4 regions of the Lysinibacillus sp. SGAir0095 genome follow, and region 3 is predicted to be linked to each of the others. Evidence: riboswitches for the same ligand, from Rfam matches in the RefSeq annotation. Region 3 holds a riboswitch; each other region holds the start of a gene.

Region 1 (8,107 bases), 1.5 Mb from region 3:
CAGGCACTGCATCTGCAGGCATTGAACTCTGGAATTTAATAGCTAGTGTGATTGCGTTGACCATTTTCCCTTTTGCAGAGCCAGGGTGTACGCTTGTTCCGCGAGTTGTTACTTTAACACCTGCTGCATTAAAGCTTTCAAATTGTAATTCACCTAGTGGACCTCCATCCATTGTATAAGCGTATTCAGCACCAAAAGCTTTTACGTCAAATTTATGTGGGCCACGGCCAATTTCTTCATCCGGTGTAAAAGCCACACGTAGCTTACCGTGCTTGATTTCTGGGTGTTGTACTAAATATTCCATAGCTGTCATAATCTCAGCAATTCCGGCTTTATCGTCCGCACCCAAAAGAGTAGTACCATCTGTTGTAATTAGCGTTTGCCCTACATAATTCTTTAAATTTGGGAAGTAGCTAGGTGACATAGTAAGTTCATTGTTTAACTGAATATCTCCGCCATCGTAATTGTCAATCCGCTTTGGATTAACATTTTTGCCTGAAAAATCCGGTGATGTATCAACGTGAGCCAAAAACCCGATCGTCGGAACTTCTTTGTCCGTATTTGCAGGTAATGTAGCAAATAAATAACCATTTTCATCTAGCGTAACTTCTGTTAGTCCAATTTCTTCAAGTTCAGCTTTTAACACATTTAATAGGTCGAATTGTTTTTCTGTTGATGGGGTAGTAGTGCTTTCAGGATTTGATTCTGTATCGATTTTTGCATAGCGAATTAATCGTTCAATCACTTGTTCTTTCATTTATAGAGCCTCCTGACAAATTAGAGCTTTTATCCCGCATTAATGGGCAGTAAGATGCTGCTACAATATTATAAGAGTAACCAGCAAACTTAGATGGGGCGGACTGCCCGTAAAAGCCCGAGTGGTTCATTCAACCATCAGTGGGAATAAGAAAATCTCTCTGATGGAAGATTTCCTTTATTGTATCACTTTGCTTCGAATAGCGGAATATTTTGGGATACTTAAAGCGATTAAAATTTGCGCACTGTAATAGGTCAACATAATAAGCTGATGAGAATATTCCACTGGGAACATGAATTTATTGATTGCTAAAATTGAATCCGAAATGATAAACAGGATAGCTCCAACGATGGCGAACTTTGACCCCGTTTTAAAGGAAGTCCACCCCATTATTAAAATAACGATCATATAGGCAAAGACCGCAATTGCGAGAATCATATTATCTTCTTTAATTAAAGAACCACCAATCCAAATCATCATCGATAAGCCGTATATGCTTAAGCAAATGGTGATCCAAAGAGGGGCTGTGTTTTCTTTAGTTGATAGAAAGGCACGAATATAAAATAAATGGCCAACTAAAAAACAAGCAAGACCAATGATGAACCATTGAATCGTATAATCTCCGAAAGCGCAAAAAATTAGAGCAATGATGATCAGCGTTTTATAAGGGATAATATTTTCAGCCTTGGTCATTATGGCCAATAAAAGGATCAATAGCATCGGCAATAATTTAAATACCATAACAAATGGTTGGCTAATTGAATTAATAAAGAAAACATAATAAAGTGCTAAAACCACAATGAAGCCTAAAAGTATATTCCGTAGCAAATTCATCACTCCTTTTTTTAAAACAATCCTAGCTACTTAGATGTAACATTACACTATAATTTTCCAATTTAACATAATCTTAAGTTTATAATATTTATGAAACTATATGGCTAGCTATTCCGTATAACAAATATAAGAGAAAGGATGGTTCAATTGACTCAAACAATAATAATGGCGTTAATTGCTTCAGTCATTACAACGCTCTTGATTGTCCCGGTTACAAAGAAGGTTCAAAAAGGAGAAATAACAAATAAGCAACTTTTAAATTCATTTATTTATGTTCTGATAGCAAGTTTTGTTATTGGGTTTATAATTATCTATGTTACAAAAATCGATTTGCATTGGACAGTTTTTGCGTATGTATTACCAGTAGTTGCCTTGCTTGGTACACTGATTTCTAAAGGAGTAGAACAAACTTTTAAAGGCGTTGTGTTTTTAGGAAGCTTAATTCTGCTCGGGTATATGCTTAGTGCTCCTTTATTTAATGCAGATGATAAGTACGAATCTGCACAAATGGAAGAAAAGGTGGAAATTGAACCTTTCGATGAGAAACAGACACCAGCAAGTGTTCCACCTCGCTTTGCTCAGAACAAAATGAAAAAAGCTTTTGGGCAAGTGCCGAATACAAGTTACTATGAGCTTGGAAATCTACAAATTCAAAAAGTGAATGGGCAATATGTTTATATCGCGCCTGTTGAGTTTTCAGGATTTTTCAAATGGTATAACGGAAAAACAACTCCTGGTTATTTCACAATGAGTGCAACAGATTCAACAGATAATCCGAAATTTATTAAATCAGAAATGACCTATGTACCATCTGCTTTTTTAAACAATAATCTGGAACGCCACATCCGTTTAGAAAATCCAACTTTAATCTTTAATGGTGATCCACAGCTTGAAGTTGATGATGAAGGAAAACCCTATTACATTCGTTCTTACGGGGAATTTATTTCCGCTCGTAATGGTTTTGATGTAAAAGGGATTGTGAAGGTGGATGCAGCAACAGGGGAATCCGAAATCTTAACCTTGGATGAAGTACCTGAATTTATCGATGGTGCGGTTTCTCCAGAAGCAGTTAGTCTGCAAAATAGCTACTTCGGTAACTATTTACATGGATTTTGGAATAGCTTGTTCGGTAAAAAAGATGTGAAGCTGCCTTCAGATGAAGGAACAGAAGCAAATGTAAGTCCAGTCTTCAATGAAAGTGGCGAAATGTATTACTTTACAGACTTTACGAGTCCTAAAGAAGGCGTAGATTCAATGCTTGGATACTCCTTAACAAATGCTCGTACAGGTGAATCAACTTACTATACAGGTAATCTTGAAGAATCTTATATGGATTCGCAAGGTGCATTAGCTATTATCGAAAAGAAATTCATCGAAAAAGAATGGGAAGGCGAAATGCCGATTCTATATAATTTCTATGGAGAAGCAAGTTGGCTGGCACCTGTCCTTGATTCGAATGGATTCTTACAAAACTACTTTATTGTTTCAGCTGCAAATCCTGAAATTTCAGCCTATGGTACAACACCGAACGAAGCATTAAAGCAGTATAGAACGACGCTGAGTCGTGGTGGCGGAACGGTTGATGGCACTTCAAATTCAGAAGAAGCAACAATTTCCGGTGAAGTGGTTCGTGTGTATAAAGAACGTGTAGGCGATTATACAATCGTTACATTCCTATTAAACACGGGGCAAAACTTCACCATCAGTTCAGAAAATGCACCATTAGCAATCTATCTACAAGAAGGGGATCATGTAGCAATCACCTATTATGCAACTGGCGAGTTATTCCTTCCTGTTAAGCAAATTGTAATTGATGGGATTGCCACTCCGTAAATAAAATTAGCCCAAACCAACTTGTTGGTTTGGGTTTTTGTGTTTCTTTTTGAGGGAATGGGACAAGTGGCGGATATTCAGCAAAAGTTGGCGGAAATATTAGTAGAAGTGGCGGATATTCGCTAAAAGTTGGCGGAAAAATTAGTGAAATTGGCGGATATGCGACAAAAAGTGGCAGACCTATTAATAAAAGACGTGAATTTCCTTTGACCAAAAGACGTTAAATTAAAAAAGTGACACCAATGCAAACACTTAGTTCGCCTTTGGTATCACTGTTTTTTATTTCCAGTTAAAGCCTTTAGAAGCTAGGAATTCCTTGATATGCGGTCTTCTTTGTTCAACTAGGAAGTCGGCCATTTGTTTTGTCCAGTTGGCCATTTTTTGATTTGAGCTACGGCTTGCGTAGTATTCTTCCATTGTCGCATCATATTCGTCAAGCAAAGTATCGTATTTATCAACGTCATAACCGTTTTCGTGTAGAATGGCTTCGACTGGAAGACGTGGTTTTGTTTCATTTTGTTTTGCTGGTGTTCCAATTGTCATGGCAAATAGTGGGAATACGTATTCAGGTAAGTTAAATAGCTCGCTAATTTCTTTCGGATTGTTACGAGCACCACCAATATAGCAAATACCGTAACCAGCATCTTCAGCAGCAATTACAAAGTTTTGAGCGAAAATGCCAACATCTGCAATACCAACCAGCACATTTTCAGCACTATCTGCAACAATATCGACACCTTGTTTTTCCCCCGCTACTTGAAGGCGTTTAAAGTCAACACAGAAAAGAAAGGCAGCACCCGCTGTTTGAAATTGGAAGTCGTTTTTTGATAGCTCTCCTAATTTTTGTTTCTTTTCTTCATCTGTTACCCAAATGACACTATAGGCTTGTACAAAGTGTGAGCTAGCTGCCATTTGTGCTGTTTGGATTAAATCGACAACAGTTTCTTTTGAAATAGCTTCACCTGTATATTTTCTAACAGATGAATGGCTACGTAATAACCCTTTTGTTGACATCTCATTTCCTCCCCTAAAATAAGTTTTCATAATTTTAGCCTTACAGAGCAAAAGTGCTCCCTAAGGCTATGATAGTATATTTTGGAATTAGATACAAAAATGCAATCTCTCAGCCGGGTTTGAGAGATTGCATTTTCTGCGACGAAAGCAAAAGCGACAGTCGCAAAAAGGGCTCAGACGGGTTTGAGAGATTGCATTTTCTGCGACGAAAGCAAAGCGACAGTCGCAAAAAGGAGCTCAGGCGGGTTTTTAGAGATTGCATTTTCTGCGGCGAAAGCAAAAGCGCCAGTCGCAAAAAGGAGCTCAGGCGGGTTTGAGAGATTGCATTTTCTGCGACGAAAGCAAAAGCGCCAGTCGCAAAAAGGGCTCAGCCGGGTTTGAGAGATTGCATTTTCTGCGACGAAAGCAAAGCGCCAGTCGCAAAAAGGAGCTCAGGCGGGTTTTTAGAGATTGCATTTTCTGCGACGAAAGCAAAAGCGCCAGTCGCAAAAAGGAGCTCAGGCGGGTTTTTAGAGATTGCATTTTCTGCGACGAAAGCAAAGCGACAATCGCAAAAAAAGCAGAACTCAGGTTTTCGAAAGATCGCTATCGCTTCTTCTTAAAAGCAGCTGTAACTTTTGGTTCCGTCCCGAGTCGCATACGGTTGATGTTCTCGATATGAAGATAAAGTGCGATTAATAATAAAGTCAGTGTAATAATGAATGGCCCAATTGTTGGTTCGATTAAAAGTGCAGTGACTGCGAATATAATATATAAAATACCAACGCCAATAAGTAAATAATTTGTTAAAAGCGATGTAATCACAAAAGCAAGTACAGCAATTAATCCCAATTTCCAATTCAGTGCAATAAAAATGCCAATTAAAGAAGCAGTACCTTTTCCACCGCGAAACCTCATATGAATTGGGAAGTTATGGCCAAGGATTACTGCTGCACCAGTAAGGTATAGTAAAAGTGAAGTCTGATTAAGGGTAAAGGATTCAAAGTTAACTAAGTAGAGACGTATGAATACAATTGCTACTATTCCTTTTCCAATGTCGATTAAAGCAACAAGAACACCATATTTCCAACCTAATGACAGGGTTGCATTTGATGCTCCTGCATTCCCATGTCCAACTTCTTTCAGGTTTACGCCTGAAAGTAATTTAGCAATATTAGAGCCATGAATGCAGCCAATTAGATAACCTGCTAATAATATAAAGATAATGGCATAAAGCAAAATGAAAACTCCCTTCAAAGTATGCTTTTTACAATATACTCTATGATTATATAAGATGTTTCAAATATTTTCGAAATATTTTAAAAATGCAGTTGACATAGTAGATTACTATGCTTTATAGTTTCTATAACGATGGAACATGAATCAAATACCTTTATCCAGAGAGGCGGAGGGACTAGGCCCTACGATGCCCAGCAACCAGCGATTACGCAAAGGTGCTAATTCCTACAGATTTTGATTAGATCTGAGAGATAAGGGGAGGAAAAATTGCAACTTTGCAGCCCTCTTCTTAGAAGAGGGCTTTTGTTTTTCCATAAGGTCCTCCTCATTAGTTAGATCACCCCATCGATTCTATTTTAGGAGGAGAAAACATGTCACAGCAACGACCGGAAACACAATTGCTTCATGGAGGGCAAAAGCCAGATCCAGTAACAGGAGCAATCGCAGTACCCATTTACAGAACAACGGCTTATGCTTTTGAAAACACTGAGCATGCACGAAAGCTTTTTGCACTAGAACAAACGGGTAACATCTATTCACGTATTATGAACCCAACTGTCGATGTTTTTGAAAAACGTGTGGCTTTACTTGAAGGTGGAACAGCTGCAGTTGCGTTATCTTCAGGTGCAGCGGCCATTGCTTTTTCTATCTTGAATATTGCTGGTACAGGAGATGAAATTGTTTCAGCAGGATCGCTTTATGGTGGTACCTATAACTTATTTGCGAATACATTGCCACGCTATGGTATTACAACGGTATTTGTAGATGAGAGTAACCCTGAAAATTTTGAAGCGGCCATTACGGACAAAACAAAAGCAATTTATGCAGAAACAGTGGGTAATCCAAGCTTAAACATTTTAGATATCGAGCGAGTAGCGGAAATTGCTCATGCGCATGGACTTCCGTTAATCATCGATAATACTTTCCCATCCCCATATGGATCGAATCCAATCGACTTTGGAGCAGATGTTGTGGTACATTCAGCAACTAAATGGATTGGTGGTCATGGTACAACAATTGGAGGTGTCGTAGTAGATGCCGGTAAGTTTGACTGGACAAGCGGACGCTTCCCGGGATTCACTGAACCAGATGAGTCTTACCACGGCATACGTTACGGCATTGATACAGCAGGGGCTGCTTTTGCAACAAAGTTGCGGGTTCAATTATTACGCGACTTCGGTCCAACTCTAAGTGCGGATAGTGCATTTAACTTCCTTCAAGGTTTAGAGACGCTTCATTTGCGTTATACAAAGCATGGAGAAAATGCATTGAAGGTTACAGAATACTTGGAAAACCACCCATTCGTGGAATATGTCAACTATCCAGGCAAGGAAAGCTTCCCATCGCATTCATTAGCGAAAAAATACCTGAAAAATGGTTACGGCTCTATGATTACATTTGGCATCAAAGGTGGCCGTGATGTAGGAAGTAAAGTAATTGACAATGTCCAGCTTTTCTCTCATGTGGCAAACGTAGGGGATGCAAAATCTCTAATTATTCACCCTGCTTCAACAACTCATCAACAACTATCGCAAGAAGAGTTAAAGGTGGCTGGTGTTTCTGAAGAGCTCATTCGCTTGTCAGTTGGCTTAGAGGCTGTAGAAGATATCATTGCAGATTTAGATCAGGCTTTGGAAAAAGCGGTTGAAAATATTGCACAAGCAAACGCCTAATTAGATAGATGGAATTGGTGAAAATGACCTTTCACTCATTTGTGAAATAGGAGAGTTTTCACCAATTTTATCTAATGCCATTCATTCGGTTATGTTGCATCTTAAAACCTAGTAATTCAATTAGTTTTATTGACTTTTAGGTGTTTAATTCATATAATATCTAATATAGAGAAAACTTATCGGAATTAAAATCTATCCCTTGCAGGTTAAATTTTTAATTGGTTTACAGGTTTTCGATACGGTATTACTTAGTAAAAGGAGTGTTGTTAAATGGGAAACATCTATAGTGCGCAAAATATCGCAGCATATTTTATATATGAATTAAATGAAAAAGGTGCCTTTATAAATGCATTTTCACTTCAGCGTTTATTAGCTGGTGTAGATAATCTTTGGCATAAGACATTTGGACATACAGCGTACAAAGAGGAAATTGCAACATTTTCAGAAAGTAATTATTACGTAAAAGAAGTTTTCGAAGCGTACAAAGAGTTTGGAAATCATCACTTGTCAATACCGGCAAAGGAATGGCATTTAGAGTATGGTCAATTCCAGCTTGTTCAGCGCACGTATGGCGTACCCGTCTTTACAACTAAAGAAATGCTGCTAGTTAATAGTGTCATAAATAAATTTAAAAAAATGACCATAAATCAAGCATCCTAGCAATCTCCCATTTAACAACTCCTAAATAGTGTATTTGATTTAAACCTGTATGATTTGATACAGGTTTTTTTTATTTTTTGCAACTTAAAGTTTTGCTCTGTTGAAAACTTTTTGGAAA
Region 2 (8,107 bases), 800 kb from region 3:
CTTTCGTTAAAAACAAATGAAGAAAATCTAATTGCCAGACAAGCTCAATATAAAGCACAACTCCAAACCTTTGAATTCACAATACAGGAAATTGAGTCTATTCCTTCAATCGCAGAAATTCAAACTGTTCGTGATGTATTGGAAAAAGAAATAATGGAGCTCGAGCAAAATAAAGAAAAAATCGATGGACTAAAAAACCAAGAATCGAAAAAACAGCTTGAGCTTGAAAGCCTACAGGAGCAAATCACTACTGGTGAATCCGTTTTGAAAGAGACTATTGCCCAATTAAAAGAGCTTAACTCTAAAGGAATTCAGCTTGAAAAAGAAGGGGAGCAATTAGAGCAAATTACGAAGCAAAATCCTGAACTAGAACTTGAAAAAACAAAGACCAGAATGGAACAAGTAGAGCAAGATATCGAAAAATTACATAAGAAGATCGAAATGCTTCCAGTTGCTAAAAATATGCAGCTTCAATGGAAGGCTCTACTTGAACAAGCAACAGAACATGACTTGGACGAAATTCGAAAACTTTATGTAAAACATGCAAATGTAATTGGGACAACATGTGTTGCTTCTGCCAATAAAGAGTTTATGGAGAATTATCCGATTTTTGATGTGGTTATTATTGATGAAGTATCTAAAGCAACGCCTCCAGAACTACTGTTGCCAATGCTCAAAGGGAAAAAGGTTGTTCTAGTTGGTGACCACCATCAGCTACCGCCACTAATCGGTGATGATACATTTGAAGAAACATTGGAAACCGTTATCAAAGAAAGTAATACCTTTGAAGAAAAACGTGAATTAGAAAAGCTTCTTGAAGAATCTCTTTTTGAACGTTTATATAAAAACCTGCCAGCATCCAATAAGAAAATGCTTGCAATTCAATACCGTATGCATGAGAACATTATGAAAACTATTTCACCTTTCTATGAATATGGAAATGATTCCTTACAATGTGGTCTTCCAGATTCAGATGCTATACGTGATCATAAATTGGATAGTCCATTCATTAAGCGAAAAGAACATCTATTATGGGTGGATATCCCGAACAAGCAAGAATTCTTCGAGGAACTATTAAAAGAAGGCGCAAGTTTACTAAATGAATCGGAGATCAATGTTATCCGAAACATGCTAATTGATTTAAATGAAGCTACGGCCAATGCAAAAGCGGAAGGGTTAATTCCTGAAGATGATTTAAAATCAATTGGGGTTATTAGTTTCTATGCTGCCCAGGTAAAACGAATTGATCGACTTATTGAACAGGAACTAAACCTCCCTCATTTACACATCCGAACTGGTTCTGTCGATAAATTCCAGGGGATGGAGATGGATGTGATTTTGGTGAGTATGGTTCGTAATAATGATAATAAATATGGTGATATCGGATTTGCCAAAGATTATCGTCGTTTAAATGTTGCTTTATCGCGAGCAAGAGAATTACTTGTATTAATTGGAAGTACAGAAATGTTTGTGAATCGTCCGAAAAAAGAAGAAACTCGCAAAATGTATAAAACACTATTAAATACTGTGAAGTCCCAAGACGGTTATCGAAATACAATCGAGAGTTACATTTCGTAAATTTAAGGAGGAAAAATGGAACTACATTCCTTACAGAAATCGCTTGAGTTAGAACTTACACAAAAAACGGAAGTTTCAATACTTCAATCTGATACTTGGTGTGTTCCGGTGCATACCTTAAATGTCACCTATAAACCAGTCATTCGAACAAAAATGGATATTCTAATGAAAATGCTTTTTCTTTCACTGAAAGATACAAAATTTGAAAGTGCTGAACAAATTAGTGAAATTCTCCTGGTAGAACAACTTTTTGTAGAGGATTTGTTATCAAAAATGCAAAAGACCAACCTAATTGCAAAAGTAGATGACTACTTCCTATTAACGGAAAAAGGGCAGAAACAGTTTGAGAATGGAGTTTTTGAAGAGGAGCAGGATGGAACTTCAACCGAGCTTCTTTATAGCCCGACTCATAGAAGTTTTTTAAAGGGCGATATAGAAGAAGTTCTCGAATTTGAAGATTTTCCAGAGAAAATTTTCCGTTATCAAGTACAAGATACTGAGTTAAGCTTTGAGGATCACCTTGTGATCAAGGAGCTGCAGTCTCAAAAAGAAGAAATTGAAGAACCTGAGGAAGAACAAGCAAAACTTTTTATCACATCTATCGATTCTGTAGAAAATGTCCAAGTCAATGATGTGCCATGTATCGAATTTTTGCTTTATGATGAAGTAAAAGATTTATTTTCTACTCGCGTATGGAATACTTTAACGAGCAAATGGGATGAAACTTTAGAGCAACTCATCCAAGAAACTGACAAATCAACATGGCGAGATAAATTGACACGACAATAGGAAAATTCTTTTGATTTCAAAAATGTAATATTAATTTATAAAATAGAAATATGGAATATTGCAAATATTTATTCTCTATGTTAATATTTAAATAATTTCATCTATCTTATCAAGAGAAGCAGAGGGATATGGCCCAATGAAGCTTCAGCAACCTCTAACATCGTTAGAAAGGTGCTAATTCCAGCAAGACTTATGTCTTGGGAGATAAGAGTGCGCGTATAACTAATACCCTCTCATTCTCACGCTGGAATGAGAGGTTTTTTATTTGTCTGATTTAGATGAATTCGGCATGTTAAGAAATGGGGGAACAAGAATGCCTATCAATATACCAAAGAATTTGCCTGCAGGAGAAATATTGCGTAAAGAGAAAATTTTCGTCATGGAAGAAGACCGTGCAAGTACACAACAAATCCGACCATTAAACATCTTAGTGTGTAACTTGATGCCTGAAAAAGAAAAAACGGAGCTACAGTTATTACGCCTTTTAGGGAACACACCATTACAAACAAACGTGACATTTCTAAACACAGCTACGTATGCTTCAAGAAATGTATCAAGATCACATCTAGATACTTTTTACAAAACTTTTCATGAAATAAAGCACCGGCGTTTTGATGGGATGATAATTACAGGAGCACCAGTGGAACGAATGGAATTTGAAGAGGTTAGTTATTGGGAAGAAATATCCCAAATCATGGACTGGGCTCAACTTAATGTTACTTCCTGTATGTATATTTGTTGGGGAGCGCAGGCTGCCCTATATAAACATTTCAATATCGGGAAGTTCGAGCTTCCTAAAAAATGCTCGGGTGTTTATTCCCATGTCATTACTGACCTAACAGTTGACTTAGTGCGTGGATTTAGCGATGAATATGTTGCACCGCATTCTCGTCATACTTCTGTTTCGCTAGAGGAAGTACAAAATCATCCAGATTTACTGTTACTTAGCTATTCAGAAGAAGCGGGTCCCTTCATCGTACAATCAAAAGACACAAAGCATATTATGATTACTGGCCATTTAGAATACGATGCGACAACATTGGCGGATGAATATGCACGTGATGTAGAAAAAGGGGACACGGTAGACATTCCTGTGAATTACTTCCCGAATAATGATCCAAAGAATACGCCTAAAAATAGTTGGCGTGCCCATTCATATCTTCTTTTCTACAATTGGTTAAACTATTATGTATACCAAGAAACTCCATTTGATTGGCACTATGTAGAAGATACAATTGAGTTCCATATTTAACAAGTGAGCCATGTGTTTGAAACACATGGTTTTTTTGTGGGCAAACCACTGTATGAATTTAATTTTTTCCAATAGTCGATGGATCTCATCAAACTTTTTCTGGTTTATCAAAGTCTCCTAAAACTACTTATCCCCAAATATTGTGGGTTTTTATCATTTTGGAATGAATAGGGATTATTTTTATAGAAAAAATACTATTGGAAGGAGGCAAAAATTTGTCTGAACAAATGAATTATGGTGAGGATTATAAATATATTCCTATGTCATCAGTTTCTAGTGGAAAAGGTCAAGAGATTATGCCTGATATTTATTCATTTACTGTTCAGGTTGTCAATTTGTGTATGATTGGCGAACCGAACAATCCGACAGGGTGGACTTTAGTTGATGCAGGGATGCCCAAATCCGTTAATACGATTATTAAAGAAGCTGAAAAGCGCTTCGGATCAAATGCACGTCCAAACGGCATTGTGTTAACCCATGGGCATTTTGATCATGTAGGGGCAATAATCGAGTTAGTCGAGCATTGGAATGTCCCCGTTTATGCCCATGAATTAGAAATTCCATATTTAACAGGGCAAAAGAGCTATCCTGAAGCTGACTCAAGCGTGGAAGGTGGACTTATTGCAAGGATTTCTCCTTATTTTCCGAACGAGCCAATCAATTTAGGACACCATGTAAAACCTTTGCCTAGTGATGGTTCAATCCCGGTGCTAAAGGATTGGAAATGGGTGCATACACCTGGGCATTCTCCTGGACATGTTTCCTTCTTTAGGGAAACAGATAGTGCATTGATTGCTGGTGATGCTTTTGTAACGGTTAAACAGGAATCCCTCTTTAAAGTTCTGGTACAGGAAAAGGAAATTAGTGGTCCGCCGCGTTATTTTACATCTGATTGGAAGCTATCCTGGCACTCCGTAAAGATACTGAAAGATTTAAAACCGACTGTCGCCATCACAGGCCATGGTTTACCGATGAAAGGTAGTGAGTTGACTGACAACTTAACTAAATTAGTAAATGATTTTGACCAAATTGCAATACCAAAATACGGCCGTTATGTCGATGGTTTAGAAAACTAAATAAATTCATGAAAAAAGGATGCGATATGCATTCTTTTTTTCGTAATGCCTCCTAAATAAAACTACTGAATCTATGAATATCACCACTTCCTCTCTAATAGAATGATTTAATATTTGCGAGACTCATTAACCACACCTTTGTTAACTTTACTTCCGATTTTTTTCTAAAGCGCTTTCACTGACGATTTCAATTTAAAGGGAGTAGAAATGACAAGAATCTATTTAAAAAAAATATTAAAGATAAAAAGAGGTGAAAATTTATGTGGAGTTTATTTATTATTGCACTATCTTTAATCTTGCTTGTGGTTTTAGCTATGCGTGGCTTTACAATTGTCATTATTGCGCCAGTTGTCAGTTTGTTTGTTATTGTCCTGAATAATATGCCGATTTTGGAGACCTTTCAAACAGCCTATATGAGCGGCTTTACAAATTATGTGAAGAACTATTTTTTAATTTTCTTATTTGCTGCGATGTTCGGTAAGTTTATGGAAGAGTCTGGGGCTGCACGCACAATTGCCGACTATCTATTAAGGCTGTCCGGTAGAAAAAGCAAATTGAGAGTATTGGTCACAATCATGTTCGTTTGTGCACTATTAACCTATGGTGGAGTAAGCTTATTTGTTGTCATCTTTGCTATTCTACCAATTGCAAAACCAATTTTTAAAGAGATGGATATTCCTTGGCATTTATTCATTGCGGCATTTATGCCAGGTATGGCTACTTTTACGATGACGATGTTACCAGGAACTCCTGCTGTACAGAACATCATTCCTACAACCTATTTGGGAACAACAGTAACTTCTGGTGCATGGATTGGGTTAGTGAGTGCAGTTGCAGTAATCATCTTAAACATTTGGTACATCCGCTTCGCTTTAAAACGCTCTGAAATACGCGGTGAAACTTTCGCCAACATGAAAAATCTAGAAAAAGAAAAGGAACCAATAGACGACAAATACGCCGACAAGAAATTACCAAGCCTAATACTAAGTCTAGTGCCTCCAATTTTACTGTTGGTCCTTCTAAACCTTGTAAAGCTAGAAGTACTTTATACTCTGATGATTACTTTATTCGTAAGCGCTATTATTTTTTGGAAATATGTTGACAAGAAAAAAGATACGATTAATATCGGTGCAACAAATGCAGTATTACCAATCATTAATACTTCAGCAGACGTTGGCTATGGTGCTGTTATTGCTGCCACTTCCGGCTTTGTTGTGTTCCAGGATTTTGTAACAAATATTCCCGGCAACCCTTTAATTTCTTTATTTATCGCCACAAATTTGTTGGCAGGTATTACCGGATCCAGTTCAGGGGGATTAGCAATTGCTATGGAGACACTAACAGACCTTTACTTAAAACTTGGAGTCAATAAAGAAGCATTCCACAGAATTGTATCGATTGCTTCTGGTGGATTAGATGCATTGCCGCATAACGGGGCAGTTATTACTACCTTGGTCGTTGCGGGGTTAACTCATAAAGATGCCTATAAGCATATTTTTGCAACTTGTGTAATAGCTCCATTAATCGCTGCGATTCCAGGCTTAATTGTAGCAATCATGTTCTATTAATCAATTAGGAGGTTACATGTTATGAAGAAAATAGGTGTCATCGGGGCTGGTACTATGGGATTTGGAATTTCATTTTACTTTGCTATTCACGGAATATCCACTCATGTAATTGATGTCTCGGATGATGTGATTGAGACTGCAAAAGAAAAATTTAAAGCTTATTATCAGATGTTTAAAGAACACCAATACCCACTCCAAATGAGCGAATCTGATGCTAGTGCATACCTTTCATTTTCAACCAATTTAAAAGATTTGAGCAACGCTGATTTTATCATAGAAAGTGCAACTGAAAACTTAATTTTAAAACAAGAAATATTTAAAAAACTAGATGCCATTGCAAAGCCGGACGCAATTCTGGCATCTAACACCTCTAGTCTAAAACTAACAGACATCGCAATTCATGTAGATAACCATCGAAGCAGTTTACTTTTGACACACTTCTTTAATCCAGCTCAAATTGTTCCACTAATTGAACTATTAGCATTAGATGAAACTGCTCCTCATATCGTGGATGAGGTAAAAACCTTCTTTGAATCCATAAATAAAACACCTATTATTATCAAACGGGAAGTGCCAGGTTTAGCTGCCAACAGAATACAGGTAGCTTTAGCACGAGAAGCACTATCATTATTGGAAGATGGAATTGTTTCTAAAGAAGATTTAGAAAAGACTCTATATGATGGGCCGGGTTTCCGTTTCTCTGCCAGTGGATTATTAAAGATCATCGATTTTGGAGGATTGGATGTATGGTCCGTTGTATTGCAAAATTTGCAAAAAGAAATTGAATCAGGGCAAAGAGAATATTCCACCATAAAGAATTTAGTTGAGGAACAATCTCTTGGCGTGAAAACTGGAAAAGGGTTTTTTGAATATCCAGGTAAAGGGTTCGATGCGTATGTTCTTCAACGAGATACCGAACTATTAAAACATTTAATCAGTACACATTATTAAGCGGGGTGAATTGTTCTGCAGAAAAAAAGAGTTGTAATTGTTACTGGTGGGGTTGGTGGACTAGGTTTAGCTATTACAAATAAATTTGTCCAACATGGCGATATTGTATGTTTACTGGATTTAAGTCAAGAAAAGCTAGACAGTACTGTTGCCGGTCTTGGTGAAAATGTAAAGGGTTATGTCTGTGATGTAACAAAAGAGGCATCTGTACAGCAAACAATCACTGCTATTCTGGATGAACACCAAAGAATCGATGTTTTAGTAAATAATGCCGGATTACAATACCGTGCAAAGATTGAAGATTTCCCTTTAGAAAAGTGGCAATTACTCATAGATGTGATGTTAACCGGTGTTTTCTTGATGACAAAGCATGTGTTTCCTGAAATGAAATCTAAACGCTTTGGTCGAATAATAAATATCTCATCAGTCCACGGTGAAATGGCAACTCCCGAAAAGGTTGCCTATGTCGCGGCGAAGCATGGAGTTATTGGTGTTACTAGTGTTTCAGCGATTGAAGCGGCTCCATATGGAATAACTGTTAACTCCGTTTTGCCCGGGCCAGTAAAAACTCCTTTATTAGTAAAGCAGCTTGATGATTTATACGAAATTGAAGGACTATCTGAACAAGAGGCATTATCCCGTATTGTTTATCCAAAGCAAGCAATGAATCGTTTTATTGAAGATACAGAAGTGGCAGACACAGTCTTTTTCTTGGCATCAGAAGAAGCTTCTGCAATTACGATGGAACATATAAAAGTCGCTGGGGGCATGTAAAGTATCAATGAAAGTGGTGAAGTGATGAAACAAAAAATGGTCAAGAATCCAAGGGACTTGATTCCATTGTTTAAAGATGGACAAAGGATATTAACAGGTGGTTTTGGTATATCGGGTAC
Region 3 (8,107 bases):
CTTATTAGTAAGAAGGAAGTGGCTTAGGTATGTTTACTTTTACTGATGAAAATGGTTATAAATGTGAGTTAAGTTTTGTGGAAGAGCGTTTTGAAATTCAAGCGAAGCATGTATTGGTATTTGTTTTCCATGAAGGAAAATGGCTCTGTACCATCAATAAAAAGCGTGGAGTAGAATTTCCAGGAGGAAAGGTAGAACCAGGAGAGACGTTAGAGGAAGCAGCAATTCGTGAGGTTTATGAAGAAACTGCAGTAAGAATTTCCGATTTGAAATGGTTTGCCTATTATGTTGTCCATGATGCACCTCCTTTTTCTAAAGCAGTGTTTACTGGGAAGGTAGATCAAATTGATGAATTTATAGAAGAGCATGAGACACTGGGCATGACTTGGCTGACTCCAGAAGAATTAGAAAACCATCCGAATTTAAGTTTCTATATGAAGGACGATGGAATGAAAAAGATGTTACAGGAAGTGAACCATCATGAAAGACAATGGTAGTATCGAGTTGATTAGAAGCTATCCATCCCCAAATCCGAATGTTGCCTTGCAAGAAATCATTTATTGGTCACAGGGGCTTCGAGTAAAGGGGTTATTAGCTAAACCTAAAAAAGAAGGACAGTATGAAGCGTTACTGTATTTACGCGGTGGTCTTCAGTCAATTGGCATGGTCCGTCCATCGAGGATTGCTCAATTTGCAAGTCAAGGCTTGGTTGTGTTTGCGCCTTATTATCGTGGCAACCGAGGCGGCGAAGGTCGAGACGAGATGGCGGGAGAGGACCGTTTTGATGCAGTTAATAGCATGGATATCCTAAAAAAAATGGCCAATGTAAATGAAGTTCATTTATTTGGTTTTTCACGTGGGGGATTAATGGCTTTATGGACTGCTATTTTAAGGGATGACGTCAAATCTATTGTCACTTGGGCTGGAGTATCCGACGTTACATCAATGTATATGGAACGGGTGGACATGCGGAGAACACTAAAAAGAATAATTGGAGGCTCTCCAAATAAAGAACAAGACAAATACGATGAGCGCAATCCTCTTTTAAAGGTGGACATGGTAAATGCACCAGTTCTGATTATTCATGGAACCGAGGATGAGAATGTAAGCATAAACCAATCCTATGATCTTGAACAAAAGTTAATGGATCAAAAGAAACGTGTTGAAACCTGGTATGCATCCGGACTTACTCATCATTATCCACCTGATGTCAATAGAAAAACCGTAAAAGCACTGTGTGAATGGATGAAAACGATCTAGATAAAAATTGGCTCCAACTATTGATTAAAAAATAATAGATTATTCAGCTGTCCCAATAGTTTACGTTGTAGACTTTTGGGACATTGTATTTTAATCTAACAAAAAAAGCAGATTGCTCATGAGCAATCTGCTTTGTAATTGTTTCGGTTTATAAATTAAGCTAAAGGTCCACCCTTTTGCAAGATATCTTCAGAAACGTTCGAGAACTTAGTGAAGTTTTCTTTGAATAGGTTAGATAAGAAAGCAGCCTTTTGATCGTATGCTTCTTTATCCGCCCAAGCAGCACGAGGATCTAATACTTCGCTAGGTACACCTTCAACAGCTGTTGGGATGTGTAAGCCAAAGATAGCATCTTGTGTAGTTTCAACGTTGTTTAGCTTTCCATCAATTGCAGCACGAACCATAGTACGAGTATATGAAAGCTTCATACGAGTGCCGACACCATATTCTCCACCAGTCCATCCAGTGTTTACTAAGAATACTTGTGAGCCGTGTTCATCAATTTTTTCACCTAGCATCTCAGCGTAGCGTGTAGCTGGAAGCGGTAAGAATGGTGATCCGAAGCACGTAGAGAATACTGGCTCAGGAGATGTTACGCCTCGCTCTGTACCAGCTAATTTTGAAGTGAAACCACTTAAGAAGTGATACATCGCTTGTTCTTTTGTTAGTTTACTGATTGGAGGCAACACACCAAAAGCATCAGCAGTTAAAAATACGATTGTTTTTGGATGACCTGCAACAGAAGGCATCACGATATTATCGATAAAGTGAATTGGATACGCAGCACGCGTATTTTCAGTTAAAGAACTGTCATCGTAGTTTGGAATGCGAGATTCTGGGTCTACTACAACGTTTTCTAATACTGTTCCAAAACGAATGGCATTATAAATTTCTGGTTCTTTTTCAGCAGAAAGGTTGATTGTTTTTGCATAGCAACCACCTTCGATGTTGAACACCCCATTATCTGACCAGCCATGCTCGTCATCACCGATTAATTTACGATTAGCATCCGCAGATAAAGTCGTTTTACCTGTACCGGATAAACCAAAGAATAATGCAACATCTCCAGCTTCACCTACGTTTGCAGAGCAATGCATAGAGAAAATATCATTTTCTGGTAATAGGTAGTTCATAATGCCAAAGATTGATTTTTTCATTTCGCCAGCGTATTCAGTACCACCGATTAAGATAATCTTCTTTTCTAAAGAAACGATGATAAATGTTTCAGAAGCTGTACCATCAACAGTAGGATCTGCTTTAAAGTTTGGTGCTGATACGATTGTGAATTCTGCATTATGAGTAGCTAATTCGGTTTCAGTTGGACGGATGAATAATTGATGACAGAATAGATTGTGCCATGCATATTCATTAATTACTTGGATTTGAAGCTGAGAGTCCTTGTCTGCACCAGCATATCCCTTGAATACATACAGCTCATCTTTTTCTTTTAAATAGTTGACAACTTTTACATATAATTTATCAAACACTTCAGCAGAAATCGGGCGGTTAACATTACCCCAGTCGATTTTGTCTTTTGTGCTTTCTTCTTCTACAATATATTTATCTTTAGGAGAACGACCAGTATATTTGCCTGTTTCAGCACTTAATGCACCATCAGCAGTTAATGTAGCTTCTCCACGTTCTGTAGCTTTCTCCACTAATTGTGGTACGGATAATTGAACTTTAATATTTTCGCCGTTTAATAATTCCTTCAGCTCATTAGCAATTTCTACTGAATTCATCGATTAAATACCATCCTTTTTATAGAATTCCCAAAGTCGTGGGAGGTTTGATTATTTTCATAATTAGTATAACACATTGAATTAAATAGTCTATACTAATACAAAAATTATTTTTTAATTTTGAAACTTTAATAGAAATATTCAAAAACGATTGACAAGTGAATATACATTACGTAAGATTTATTCTTGAACGGATACTCTTATCCCGAGTTGGTGGAGGGTCATGGCCCTATGAAGCCCGGCAACCTGCGTTATTCATTTAACGCGATGGTGCCAACCTGATGCAAGGGAATACCCTTGAACGATAAGAGTGAAAGGTAATGTATGTAATCACAATTCCTTTTACTCATGTACTTAACAAGAGTATAAGGAATTTTTTTTTTCGAATTAGAACACAATGATAAGTATAGCATTTCTTTCTATTTTTATCAGTGCCTTTCTAAATCCATGTATTTGTGAAGAGACCGTATATCCATTTTAGAATGTGTTTTTATATCCACAGTATACAGAAATAAAATTTTGATAAATTACTGTGATTGCTGTATGGGTAAGTATTGTTCATTTACTGTTTTATACATAATAATAAAACAATAATTCCAAACTTCCTAACTAAATTTTAAAAAATGGGAGAGGAAGAACAAATAATAAAAGGTAACAGCTGAAATAACGGACTAGTAGAGCGGGTTTAACATGGATAATGAGTACCGTATCAACATCGAGAAAATATCTCGACATAAACTTAGGAGGAAACGAAATGACAAACCGTAGACTGTTTACATCAGAAAGTGTAACAGAAGGACACCCAGACAAAATCTGTGACCAAATTTCTGATGCAATTTTAGATGCAATTTTAAGAGAAGATCCAAATGCTCGTGTAGCTTGTGAGACAACTGTTACAACTGGTTTAGTACTTGTTGCAGGTGAAATCACTACTTCTACATATGTAGATATTAAAGGAATTGTTCGTGATACTGTGGCTGAGATTGGCTATACACGTGGAAAATATGGTTTCGATGCAGAAAACCTAGCTGTGCTAGTAGCTATTGGCGAACAATCACCAGATATTGCTCAAGGAGTTGACCAAGCTTTAGAAGCACGTGAAGGATCATTGACTGATGCTGATATCGAAGCTATTGGAGCAGGTGACCAAGGATTAATGTTCGGGTTTGCATGTAATGAAACTCCAGAATTGATGCCATTGCCAATCAGTCTTGCACATAGATTAGCTCGACGCTTAACAGAAGTGCGAAAATCTGAAGAGCTTGGCTACTTACGTCCAGATGGCAAAACTCAAGTAACAATTGAGTATGATGAAGAAAACAAGCCTGTACGTGTGGATACAATTGTTATTTCAACTCAGCATGATGAAGAAGTATCATTAGACCAAATTCAAGAAGATATTAAAGAAAAGGTTATTAACGTAGTGGTTCCAGAAGAATTAATTGATGCAAACACTAAATACTTTATTAACCCAACTGGCCGTTTTGTTATCGGTGGACCTAAAGGAGATGCCGGTTTAACAGGTCGTAAAATTATTGTTGATACTTACGGTGGCTATGCTCGTCATGGTGGAGGCGCCTTTTCTGGTAAGGATGCAACAAAGGTTGACCGTTCTGCAGCATATGCAGCAAGATACGTGGCAAAAAATATTGTTGCCGCAGGACTTGCTGAACGTGCTGAAGTACAGTTAGCATATGCGATCGGTGTAGCTCGTCCAGTATCGATTGCAATAGATACTTTCGGAACTGGAATTGTGAAGGAAGAGCAATTAGTAGAATGGGTAAGTGAATTATTCGATTTACGTCCTGCTGGCATTATTAAAATGCTTGATCTTCGTAGACCAATTTACAAGCAAACAGCTGCCTATGGACATTTTGGTCGTACAGATTTAGATGTTCCTTGGGAAAATACAGACATTGCTCCTCTTTTAAAAGAAAAAGCTAGTCTTTAATAGTTGTTCTTGCAGGGGAATATAGATAAAACAGGTAGCATTCATAGGAGTGCTACCTGTTTTCATTTGAGGGAAATTCTTGTTCTAGTGGGACGTTATGTAAACGAATTTTGGAGTCGATTTTACTTTTTATAGAGGAATCTACTGCTCCCGTAGCTTCAAATTCAAAATAATACCCATCATTAAAGGTGAAATTGTAGATTTCTTTGCCAGATTCATCATTGGGATACACATGGCCTACTCTTGATAAATCAGACCAATCATAAACTACTTTACTACCAATTAACGGGTTGTACTCAATATAATTTTCATCTAAATAAACATAATGATTGACACCTAATAAAAAGATGCTGCAAAATCCTAAAATAGTTAGAATTATAACAACAATTTTTGTAATAAGCTTTTTAATGAAATATAACAATATTAACGCAATAGAAGCAAAGAAAAACGCTAACGTGTAGACGATTAAATTTTTGCCAAATGATATAAAGGCAATTTTATTTGGGTCTTCAAAAAAAACGACTGATAGAATGGCAGGGGTCAATAACACAAAAATCGGGGCGATGACAATGACAAGTATCGCTAAAACCCAGTAAACACTTTTAGTTTCAAATTGGTTCATCATACGTCTCCTTTATATAGGTAGCTTATGTAAAGCTTTTAGAGTAATGATAAAAAGGTATAAGCTTAATGCGTTATACCTGTAATAATAATAGTAAGACTTTCTACCACTATATGTTGCTATAGTTGAAGTGATTTGTAAATTTGTCCTTTTTCTACATATTCGCGAATGATTCGATCCATATCCTCTCGATCTTCAGCTGTTACTTCACGTACTACCTTGGCTGGTCTGCCCATTGCCAAGCTATACGGAGGTATTTTTTTACCTGGTGGGACAAGGCTGCCTGCTCCAATAAATGCACCTTCTCCAATTTCTGCTCCATCCAAAATGATTGAACCCATTCCAATTAAAGCTCTTTTTCGAATAACGCATCCATGTAAAGTAACTTGGTGTCCTACAGTTACTTCATCTTCAATAATTACCGGATTATTCGGACTTTGATGAATACAGCTCAAGTCTTGTATACTACATCGTTTACCTATAATTGTTTGTGCAACATCTCCACGAATGACAGTATTAAACCAGATAGTAGATTCTTCCTCTATCCTCACATCACCTGTAACCACAGCATTATCCGCAATATACACAGATGGGTCTATTTTAGGAATTTTGTCTTTAAAAGGGTAAATCATCGAAAATCTCCTCATTTCTCAGTATGATATAGTATAGCGTATCAAATTAGGAAGAGAATGAAAATTAGAATGCAAGTTTGCCCATTTTATTATGGGTAGGAGGGTCAAGTATGTGGAAATGGGAAGCAGAAGGACAAGCTAAAGCAGTTGTTGTTCTTTTACATAGTGCATTTGAACATCATCAATGGTATGCATGGTTAATTGAAAAACTTCGTACAGAAGGATTTACCATCGTTATGGGTGATTTACCCGGTCATGGCAAGAATTCAAAATATGCCAAAATTCATGATGAAGATCTCAATGAATACTCGGAGTTTATTAAGAAATTAATGCAGAATGCGTTATTATATCAGTTGCCTGTTTTTATTATGGGGCATGGTTTTGGAGCAACTTTGGCGGTTAACTTCCTGAAAAAAAATGAAGTAGAATGTGCGGGTTTAATCCTTACATCGCCATGGCTAAGTTTAAGAAAGACAACGAACTTAATTACAAATGCGATGACAAGTTTAGGGTCACTTGCATCAAATAAAAAAATTTCTTTAAAATTTGATAAGAACATGTTAACCCGAAATAATGATGGCTATCAGGAGCTGGTGGATCATATTCCTTACCATTCCCATGTAACTGTTGGATGGTATAAGGATGTTCAGAGCCTTATGAAAAACATTATTTCTGAACAAGAAAATAATTTAACACAGCCGATTTTATTAATAACAGCAAAACAAGATAAAATTACTGATCCATCTGTAAGTCGCAAATGGTTATTTAATCAAAAATCGACAGAAATTCAATATAAAGAGTGGCCATATAGTTATCATAATCTATTTCACGATAATGAAAGAGAAGAGGTCTTTATTTATGCAAGAGATTTTATGAATAACGTGCTAAGAGCACTCGGCTATATAATTAAATAAAGTTTTTTTCATACTCAGTTATTCGAAACTGAGTATTTTTTTTATATTAGAAAACTATTTCTGTAATCTATCAATCTTTAACTATCGAAAGATATTGAATTTATTCAATTCTTGTAATATATTGAATTTTATAACAATAAATTAAACAAAAAAGAGAGGTGTTCAGATGGAAAGTTTAGTAAGTTCACTAAACGACTTTTTTTGGGGTCCATGGTTTATCTATGGAATCTTGATCGTGGGGATTTTCTTCTCAATACTCACACGATTCCTGCAAGTGCGTCATATTAAAGAAATGTTTGTATTAATGTTTAAAGGTGAAAAATCAGAGAAAGGTATTTCTTCTTTCCAAGCGATGTCTATCGCACTATCTGGTCGAGTTGGGACTGGTAATATTGCTGGTACTGCTACAGCAATTGGATTTGGAGGTCCGGGGGCAGTGTTTTGGATGTGGGCAATTGCCTTCATTGGAGCGGCTACAGCGTATGTAGAATCAACTTTAGCCCAGATCTACAAAGAAGAAAAAGAAACTGAGTATCGTGGTGGTCCTGCCTTTTACATTGAAAAAGGAATGGGACAAAAATGGTTTGCTGTTATTTTTGCAGTTGCCGCTTTAATCGCAATGCTAGTGTTAATGCCTGGTGTACAATCAAATGCTATTGCAGGTGCAGTTGAAAATGCTTTTGGTATTGAAACATGGATTACTGGATTAATTATTGCTATTTTATTAGGTATTATTATTATTGGTGGAGTTAGATGGATTGCGAATGCTGCACAGATTATTGTTCCATTTATGGCGATTGCTTATATTTTAATGGCAATTATCATTATCGTCATGAATATCTCTGAAGTGCCAAATGTACTCGGACTAATTTTCTCAAGTGCTTTCGGAGCTCAAGAATTATTTGGTGGACTAATTGGTTCGGCTATTGCTTGGGGAGTTAAACGTGGGATTTATTCGAACGAAGCTGGTCAAGGAACTGGTGCCC
Region 4 (8,107 bases), 110 kb from region 3:
CGCTATAAGAAAAAACAAGGGGTTATTAAATCGAATTCAGGCGCTAGTTTAATAGATTTAGGGGATGGAGTTGCTTTACTAGAGTTCCACTCGAAATCTAATGCAATCGGACTAGACATTATCCAAATGCTGAATTTCGCAATTGATGAAGTTGAAGCCAATTACAAAGGGCTTGTGATTGGAAACCAAGGCAAAAACTTCTGCGTCGGTGCGAACCTGGGCATGATTTTAATGGAAGCTCAAGATGATAATATTTTTGAATTAGACTATACAATTCGTGCATTCCAAAAAGCGATGCGTCGAGTGAAATACAGTACAAAGCCTGTTGTGGCTGCACCATTTGGCATGACGCTGGGTGGGGGTTCGGAAGTTTGTTTACCGGCTGCTCATATCCAAGCATCCAGTGAAACGTATATGGGCTTAGTAGAGGTAGGGGTAGGTTTAATTCCAGGTGGTGGAGGTAATCTAGCACTCTATGAAAAATTCTTGAAAGGTCTACCAAACGGAGTGGAAATTGACTATCAAGCAATTGCCAATAAGGTGTTTGAAACAATTGCAATGGCTACTGTTTCTACATCGGGTGAAGAAGCACGCGACAATAACTTCCTAAGCTTTGCTGATGGAATTTCAGTTAATCCAGATCATTTAATCTATGATGCAAAACAAGCTGTACTTGCGCTTTCAGAGGCTGGTTATACAGCACCGGTTCCTAAAAAAGTGAAGGTTGTTGGCGCACCGGGTTATGCAACACTTTTATTAGGAGCACAGGGTATGTTCCAATCAGGCTTTATCAGTGAGCATGATTTGAAAATCGCGAAAAAGCTAGCCTACGTAATTGCAGGAGGACTTGTACCATACGGAACAAGCGTTTCAGAAGAGTATTTACTCAACTTAGAACGCGAAGCATTTTTAAGTCTTGTAGCTGATCCGAAATCACAAGCTAGAATGCAGCACATGCTTATCAAGGGGAAACCACTACGTAACTGATTTGTGAATTCATAAACTGTACGAAGACTGAATTAACATAAGCAATGAATAAGGGGGATACACAAATGCGTGAAGCCGTAATTGTAGCAGGTGCAAGAACGCCAATTGCTAAGGCGAAAAAAGGATCACTTGCAACCGTACGTCCTGATGATTTTGGGGCAATAGTAGTAAAAGAAACATTAAAAAGAGCTGGCTATGAAGGTCCTATAGATGATTTGATTATGGGTTGTGCAATGCCTGAAGCAGAACAAGGAATGAATGTTGCGCGAAATATCGGTGCATTGGCGGGGCTGCCAGATTCAACACCGGCAATCACAATTAACCGTTTTTGTTCTTCAGGTCTTCAAGCAATAGCTTATGCAGCAGAACGTGTAATGCTAGGCCATTCTAAAGCCGTTCTTGCTGGTGGAGTGGAATCAATGAGCATGATTCCAATGACAGGAAATACTGTCCGTCTTAATCCCAAGCTAGCTGAAGAAGCACCTCAATATTATATGAGTATGGGTCATACTGCTGAGGAAGTAGCCAATCGCTATGAAGTAAGCAGGGAAGATCAGGATGCTTTTGCAGTTCGTTCTCATGAATTAGCTGAAAAAGCGATTAAAGAAGGTAAATTTAAAGATGAAATCGTTCCAATTGAAGTTGTTCAGCATTATGTTGATGGCAACGATAAACTTCAATCGAGAACATTTACTTTTGATACAGATGAAGGGGTTCGACCAGGTACATCTGTGGAAGGTCTTGCTAAATTACGCCCAGCCTTTAATGTAAAAGGCTCTGTAACGGCAGGGAATGCTTCTCAAACATCTGATGGTGCTGCGGCTGTTCTTGTAATGGACCGTGAAGAAGCAGAAAATCAAGGATTAAAACCAATGGCGAAGTTTTTAGGCTTTGCAGTTGGTGGCGTTCCACCCGAAGTAATGGGAATTGGTCCGATTGAAGCAGTACCAAAAGCGTTAAAAATCGCTGGTCTATCAATTGATGATATCGACCTTTGGGAGCTAAATGAAGCCTTTGCTTCTCAATCGATTCAAGTGGTTCGCCATTTGGGAATTGATATGGAAAAAGTGAATGTTAACGGTGGGGCGATTGCTTTAGGCCATCCTCTTGGTGCAACAGGTGCCATTTTAACCTTAAAACTGATCCATGAGCTAAAACGTCAAGGCAAAAAATATGGCGTTATTACAATGTGTATCGGTGGCGGAATGGGTGCTGCCGGAGTAATTGAAGTTTTATAATTTATAAGTTTTGTTAATTTGTTGATTAGCTTTAGGCAATCGACTACTACCGTTGCCTCCGGGAGATGAGTGTCTAAAGCTTTTCTATATAAGATGGGAATATGAAAGAATCGCTTTCGAAGTGTTTTATGATCATTATTGAATAAAGGGGAGGAAGTAAAAATGGTTCAGACAACAAACATTATTAAGGGTGGAAGTTTTTTAATTGAAGATGTGGAGTTAGACCGTGTCATTACACCTGAGGATTTTACTGACGAGCAAAAAATGATCGCTCAAACAACGACAGATTATGTTGAAAACGAAGTAAAGCCAGTAGTTGAGAATTTAGAGCATCATGAATTTGAGCATTCTGTACGTTTATTGAAAAAAGCAGGGGAACTAGGCTTATTAGCAGCTGATGTACCTGAGGAATACGAAGGCTTAGAGTTAGATAAAATCTCTTCAGCTTTAATCGCGGAAAAAATGTCACCAGCAGGTGGTTTCTCTATTACTCATGGTGCGCACGTGGGGATCGGGTCATTACCGATCGTCCTATTCGGAAACCATGAACAAAAATCGAAATACTTGCCAAAACTTGCATCTGGTGAGTTAATTGCAGCTTATGCATTGACTGAACCAGGCTCAGGTTCGGATGCTCTTGGTGCCAAAACAGTTGCCAAGCTTAATGAGGAAGGTACTCATTATGTATTAAACGGGGAAAAGCAATGGATTACAAATGCTGGATTTGCTGATGTGTTCGTTGTTTACGCGAAAATCGATGGTGACAAATTCACTGCTTTTATCGTTGAACGTAATTTCCCAGGTGTATCTGTAGGTGCTGAAGAAAAGAAAATGGGGATAAAATCATCTTCAACGCGTACTTTAATTTTAGAAGATGCAGAAGTTCCTGTTGAAAACTTACTTGGAGAAGTTGGCCGCGGTCACGTAATCGCGTTCAATATTTTAAATATTGGTCGTTATAAATTAGGGGTTGGTACTGTAGGTGCGTCAAAACGTGCTTTAGAACTAGCAGTTGCTTATACAAACCAACGTCAACAATTTAAAACACCACTTTCAAGTTTCAATCTAACTAAAGAAAAAATCGCAACTATGGCTTCTCAGCTTTATGCTTCTGAATCTTTAAACTATCGTACTGTAGGTTACTTCGAGGATCGTTTAAGCCAGCTTTCAGCAGAAGAACAAAAAGATGGGAAAGCAATTGCTGGAGCGATTGCTGAATATGCGATTGAATGTTCGATTGCGAAAGTTTTCGGTTCAGAAACATTAGATTACATTTCTGACGAAGCGGTTCAATTACATGGTGGATATGGCTTCATGGCAGAATATGAAGTAGAACGTATTTACCGTGACTCTCGTATTAACCGTATTTTCGAAGGGACTAACGAAATCAACCGTTTAATCGTACCTGGAACTTTCATGAAAAAAGCACTAAAAGGCGAGTTGCCATTACTTCAAGTTGCTCAAAAGCTTCAAGAAGAGTTATTGATGCTAATGCCTGAAGAAATTGGTGATGAGCCATTAGCACAAGAGAAATATCTTGTGAAAAATGCTAAGAAAATCGGTGTATTAGTAGCTGGTGTAGCTGCTCAGAGGTTTGGTGCGAAACTAGAAGCTGAGCAAGAAGTACTTGTTAACATTGCGAATATTGCAAACCAGCTGTATGCAATGGAATCAGCTGTTATTCGTACAGCTAAAGCGATTGAGCGTGAGGGTGTAGAGAAATCGAAACAGAAAATTCTTTATACTGAAATCTTCTGTCAAGAAGCGTTTGCGGAAATCGAAAAAGAAGCAAAAGAAACCATCTTGGCATCAGTTGATGGAGACGCTGGAAAAATGACTCTTTCAGCACTACGTAAACTAACTCGAAGCAATCCTTATAACTTAATCTTGAAAAAACGCGAAGCTTCAGTAAAACTTATTGAAGCAGAAAAATATATCGTATAATTACCCGAGACGGGCATCCTAAACAAAGGATGCCCGTTTTTTAATTGAATAGTATATGTACCAGGTACACAAACTATTCTAACTATTCAGAATTGTGTGTGTACCTGGTACGCTATGAATTATTTATGTACCTGATACACATACAATACACACACAAGAATTCTCTGATATACTTTAGTTAGATGAAATTAATGATTGGTGAAGGAGCTTGTTAATGGTGCTTAAATTGATTCAATATCCGCGTTGTACAACTTGTAAGAAAGCAGAAAAATGGTTGAAGGACAATGATATTCACTTTGAAGCGATTCATATTGTGGAACAGACCCCATCGAAAGAAGAATTAAAAACAATCTGGGAAAAAAGTGAGCTTCCTTTAAAAAAGTTTTTTAATACATCTGGTATGAAGTATAAAGAATTGGGCTTAAAAGATAAATTAAGTTCAATGTCAGAAGATGAACAGCTGAAATTATTGGCTTCTGACGGCATGTTGATCAAAAGACCGCTTGTGACAGATGGAGAAAAAGTTACTTTAGGCTTTAAAGAGTCTGACTTCATCGAATCTTGGAAATAAAGCCATACTCTATCTTGTTTTTGGTTATGAAATATGTCAAACTTATCATGTATGAATTACATATATTTGGAGGGGTTTTTAGTGAGCACACCGAAAGATTTACGTTACTCTAAAGAACACGAATGGGTAAAAGTTGAAGATGGAAAAGTACGCATTGGAATTACACACTTTGCACAATCTGAACTTGGCGATATTGTATTCGTTGAACTTCCACAAGTTGGCGACGAAATTCAATTAAACGAACCATTCGGTAGTGTGGAATCTGTAAAAACAGTTTCAGAACTATACGCACCAATTTCAGGTAAAGTGGTTGAAATCAATAGCGAGCTTGAAGATAGTCCAGAATTTGTAAATGAATCACCTTATGAACAAGCTTGGATGATAGTAATTGAACCGGCTGATCTTTCAGAAGTGGAAGCTTTATTAACTCCTGAGCAATATGATGAATTAATTGACGCATAATATGAATATGATATAAAAAGAAAACGCCAGAAAACCACTGGCGTTTTTTTTACAATCTAAATATAATAAATAACCATATCTTTTATTTCACTGATCATTTGTAGACAGTCTCACAAAATCAGTGAGAAAAGACATCGATTTTCACTAATGAAAACCGTGCTTTTCAATCATTATCCTTATGCATATTTGAAGACGTTATTTAGCTGTGTTACTACAAATCGTGGGGTGAAGCAAATGATAGTTGATAAGTGTATAATTGTTGAGGGTCGATCGGATAAGTTAAACATTGCACCAATCTTTGCTGAGGATGTTAAAATTATTTGTACGAATGGTACGATTAGTGAGGATGCCTTATTAGATCTTCTGGAACCATTTGAAGAATGTAAACTCTATACGTTATTTGATGCGGATAATTCAGGAGAAAAGTTGAGAAAGCTAACAAAAAGAATTTATTCTGAGGCTGTTCATCTTTTCATACCTCGAACATATATCGAAGTGGCGAATGCTCCTAAAAAAGTGTTGGCAAATTTGTTAAGTGATGCCAAATTCTCGGTGCATAAGCAATATTTATCTTCATCAATTGAGACGTAAATAGTTGTATTATTACCTAAACGAACGAGTAGGATGATGGTTAATGAAAGAATGGACAATTGAAAATTGGGCGCAACAACAGGAGAAAAATTCCTTAGTTGCCTTTTATCTATATACGCCGATGTGTGGAACTTGTGCTGTCGCATCGAAAATGATGGATGTTATCGAAAACCTTTTGCCAGATTTACCTCTAGGCAAGGCAAATATTAATTACTTAGGAAATTTAGCAATGGATTATCAAATTGAAAGTGTTCCATGTTTACTAATCAGTGAAAATGGAAATGTCGAAAAAGTATATGCTTTCCAATCTGTACCATTCCTCTATGAGAAGTTGAAAAAAAGTGTTGACGCATAGAGAACTAACATGGTAAAGTAACATCCATAATCTAAAATTTAATATCGTAACTCTTATAAAGAGCGGTGGAGGGAAGTGCCCTATGAAGCCCGGCAACCATCACATTTTGTGAAAAGGTGCCAAGTCACGCGAAGTGGATACTTTGGAAGATAAGAGAACGGTTAACGTAAACAATACAGTTACGTTCCCTTCTACTTGTCTTGGTAGAAGGGATTTTTTGTTTTCAAATAATTGCTAGATTATAAATTTCACAATCGCTAAATGGGTAAACTGAAAATACCTTCAAGTATAGATATAAGAATACATAGTTACGGTTCGCTATAGAACGCATAGTAAGGAGTCGCATATGATTGAACTTAAAGACATATCGAAAATATATAAAACAAAAAATGGAGAGATAACAGCTGTCAAGGATGTTAATTTATCCATTAACAAAGGTGAAATATTTGGAATTATCGGTTATAGTGGCGCAGGAAAAAGTACAATGATTCGTTTACTTAACGGTCTGGAAAAACCTTCCACAGGGACGGTAGAAGTGAATGGTCAGGTAATTTCTTCTATTTCAGGTTCGCTGCTTCGCCAAGCAAGACAAAAAATCAGTATGATTTTCCAGCATTTCAATCTGCTATGGTCGCGTACAGTTGCAGAGAACATTGCTTTTCCATTAGAAATTGCAGGAGTTTCGAAGGCAGAACGAACAAAACGTGTGAAAGAGTTAATCGATTTGGTTGGTTTAACTGGAAGAGAGAATGCTTACCCATCTCAATTATCGGGTGGTCAAAAGCAGCGTGTGGGGATTGCAAGAGCCCTTGCAAATAATCCGGAAGTATTGCTTTGCGATGAGGCAACAAGTGCCCTTGATCCAGAAACAACGGATGCAATTTTGGAATTATTGCTAGACATCAATAAGCGTCTCGGGCTAACGATTGTACTTATTACACATGAAATGCATGTCATTCGCAAAATTTGTCGACGTGTAGCGGTAATGGAAGCTGGACAAGTAGTTGAATCGGGAGAAGTGCTACAGGTCTTCCAAAATCCACAAGCTGAAATCACTAAGAATTTCGTGATGCAGGTTTCTGGAACAAAAGAATCCAAGGAATCAATCGAGCAAATTCTAGTCAACTACCCAACAGGGAAACTAGTGAAACTGACGTTTATTGGGAATAAAACGGAACAGCCAGTCATTTCACAAATTATTAAGGAATTTGATGTTGAAGTGAATATTGTTCACGGAAATATTACACAAACTACAAGTGGCCCATATGGAACATTAATTGTACAAATCGATGGGAAACCAAATCAGGTTGAAGAAGCATTTAAACTTTTAGAGACGAGAGAAATTCAAGCGGAGGTGATTGACCATGTTTAATCAATTATTTCCGAATGTTGATTGGGTAAAATTGTGGGAAGCTACCTACGAGACATTATATATGACGGTAATTTCTACAGGAGTAACCTTTGTACTTGGACTAGCAATTGGAATATTGCTGTTTTTGACAAGCCCACACCAAATTTGGGCAAATAAAATGGTTAATTTATTAACAGGATCTCTTGTTAATATATTCAGATCTATCCCATTTATCGTATTAATTATTCTTTTAATTCCGTTTACAAAATTCCTGCTTGGAACAATCCGAGGAGTTGAGGCAGCATTACCTGCACTTATTATTGGGGCTGGACCATTTTATGCTCGACTAGTATTAATCGCCTTAAGAGAAATTGATAAAGGTGTCATTGAAGCGGCTCGATCAATGGGAGCGAAAACTTCAACAATTATTTGGAAGGTATTAATTCCAGAATCCCTACCAGCATTATTTTCTGGTATTACGGTGACTGCAGTGGCATTAGTTGGATACACGGCAATGGCTGGAATTATCGGAGCTGGCGGATTAGGAAACCTGGCATTTATTGATGGCTTCCAACGTAGCCGTGATGATGTAACGCTTATGGCAACGA

The links. Region 3 has a riboswitch for S-adenosylmethionine ahead of metK (methionine adenosyltransferase). Riboswitches for the same ligand answer to the same signal wherever they lie in the genome.
Region 1: it holds a riboswitch for S-adenosylmethionine, as region 3 does, so the genes downstream of both, C1N55_RS01475 (O-acetylhomoserine aminocarboxypropyltransferase/cysteine synthase family protein) here and metK (methionine adenosyltransferase) in region 3, are expected to answer to the same signal.
Region 2: it holds a riboswitch for S-adenosylmethionine, as region 3 does, so the genes downstream of both, metA (homoserine O-acetyltransferase MetA) here and metK (methionine adenosyltransferase) in region 3, are expected to answer to the same signal.
Region 4: it holds a riboswitch for S-adenosylmethionine, as region 3 does, so the genes downstream of both, C1N55_RS15160 (methionine ABC transporter ATP-binding protein) here and metK (methionine adenosyltransferase) in region 3, are expected to answer to the same signal.

The regions. Positions count from the first base shown of each region.
Region 1 covers NZ_CP028083.1:293,509-301,615, forward strand. The annotation lists gene pepT (peptidase T) at 1-757, opposite strand, end outside; gene C1N55_RS01455 (lysoplasmalogenase) at 935-1,585, opposite strand; gene C1N55_RS01460 (hypothetical protein) at 1,757-3,424, shown strand; gene nfsA (oxygen-insensitive NADPH nitroreductase) at 3,704-4,438, opposite strand; gene C1N55_RS01470 (glycerol-3-phosphate acyltransferase) at 5,024-5,656, opposite strand; SAM riboswitch class I at 5,808-5,914, shown strand; gene C1N55_RS01475 (O-acetylhomoserine aminocarboxypropyltransferase/cysteine synthase family protein) at 6,028-7,329, shown strand; gene C1N55_RS01480 (hypothetical protein) at 7,600-7,989, shown strand.
Region 2 covers NZ_CP028083.1:2,138,387-2,146,493, reverse strand. The annotation lists gene C1N55_RS10535 (DEAD/DEAH box helicase) at 1-1,578, shown strand, start outside; gene C1N55_RS10530 (hypothetical protein) at 1,594-2,367, shown strand; SAM riboswitch class I at 2,471-2,578, shown strand; gene metA (homoserine O-acetyltransferase MetA) at 2,681-3,619, shown strand; gene C1N55_RS10520 (MBL fold metallo-hydrolase) at 3,835-4,695, shown strand; gene C1N55_RS10515 (GntP family permease) at 4,956-6,263, shown strand; gene C1N55_RS10510 (3-hydroxyacyl-CoA dehydrogenase family protein) at 6,285-7,214, shown strand; gene C1N55_RS10505 (3-hydroxybutyrate dehydrogenase) at 7,224-7,988, shown strand; gene C1N55_RS10500 (CoA transferase subunit A) at 8,013-8,107, shown strand, end outside.
Region 3 covers NZ_CP028083.1:2,940,281-2,948,387, reverse strand. The annotation lists gene C1N55_RS14500 (NUDIX hydrolase) at 30-497, shown strand; gene C1N55_RS14495 (alpha/beta hydrolase family protein) at 481-1,260, shown strand; gene pckA (phosphoenolpyruvate carboxykinase (ATP)) at 1,416-3,002, opposite strand; SAM riboswitch class I at 3,200-3,313, shown strand; gene metK (methionine adenosyltransferase) at 3,757-4,953, shown strand; gene C1N55_RS14480 (hypothetical protein) at 5,006-5,575, opposite strand; gene C1N55_RS14475 (gamma carbonic anhydrase) at 5,695-6,207, opposite strand; gene C1N55_RS14470 (alpha/beta hydrolase) at 6,318-7,121, shown strand; gene C1N55_RS14465 (alanine/glycine:cation symporter family protein) at 7,288-8,107, shown strand, end outside.
Region 4 covers NZ_CP028083.1:3,045,328-3,053,434, reverse strand. The annotation lists gene C1N55_RS15195 (3-hydroxyacyl-CoA dehydrogenase/enoyl-CoA hydratase family protein) at 1-987, shown strand, start outside; gene C1N55_RS15190 (acetyl-CoA C-acetyltransferase) at 1,053-2,225, shown strand; gene C1N55_RS15185 (acyl-CoA dehydrogenase family protein) at 2,388-4,169, shown strand; gene C1N55_RS15180 (arsenate reductase family protein) at 4,384-4,740, shown strand; gene gcvH (glycine cleavage system protein GcvH) at 4,822-5,202, shown strand; gene C1N55_RS15170 (toprim domain-containing protein) at 5,437-5,793, shown strand; gene C1N55_RS15165 (thioredoxin family protein) at 5,837-6,148, shown strand; SAM riboswitch class I at 6,199-6,304, shown strand; gene C1N55_RS15160 (methionine ABC transporter ATP-binding protein) at 6,495-7,520, shown strand; gene C1N55_RS15155 (methionine ABC transporter permease) at 7,513-8,107, shown strand, end outside.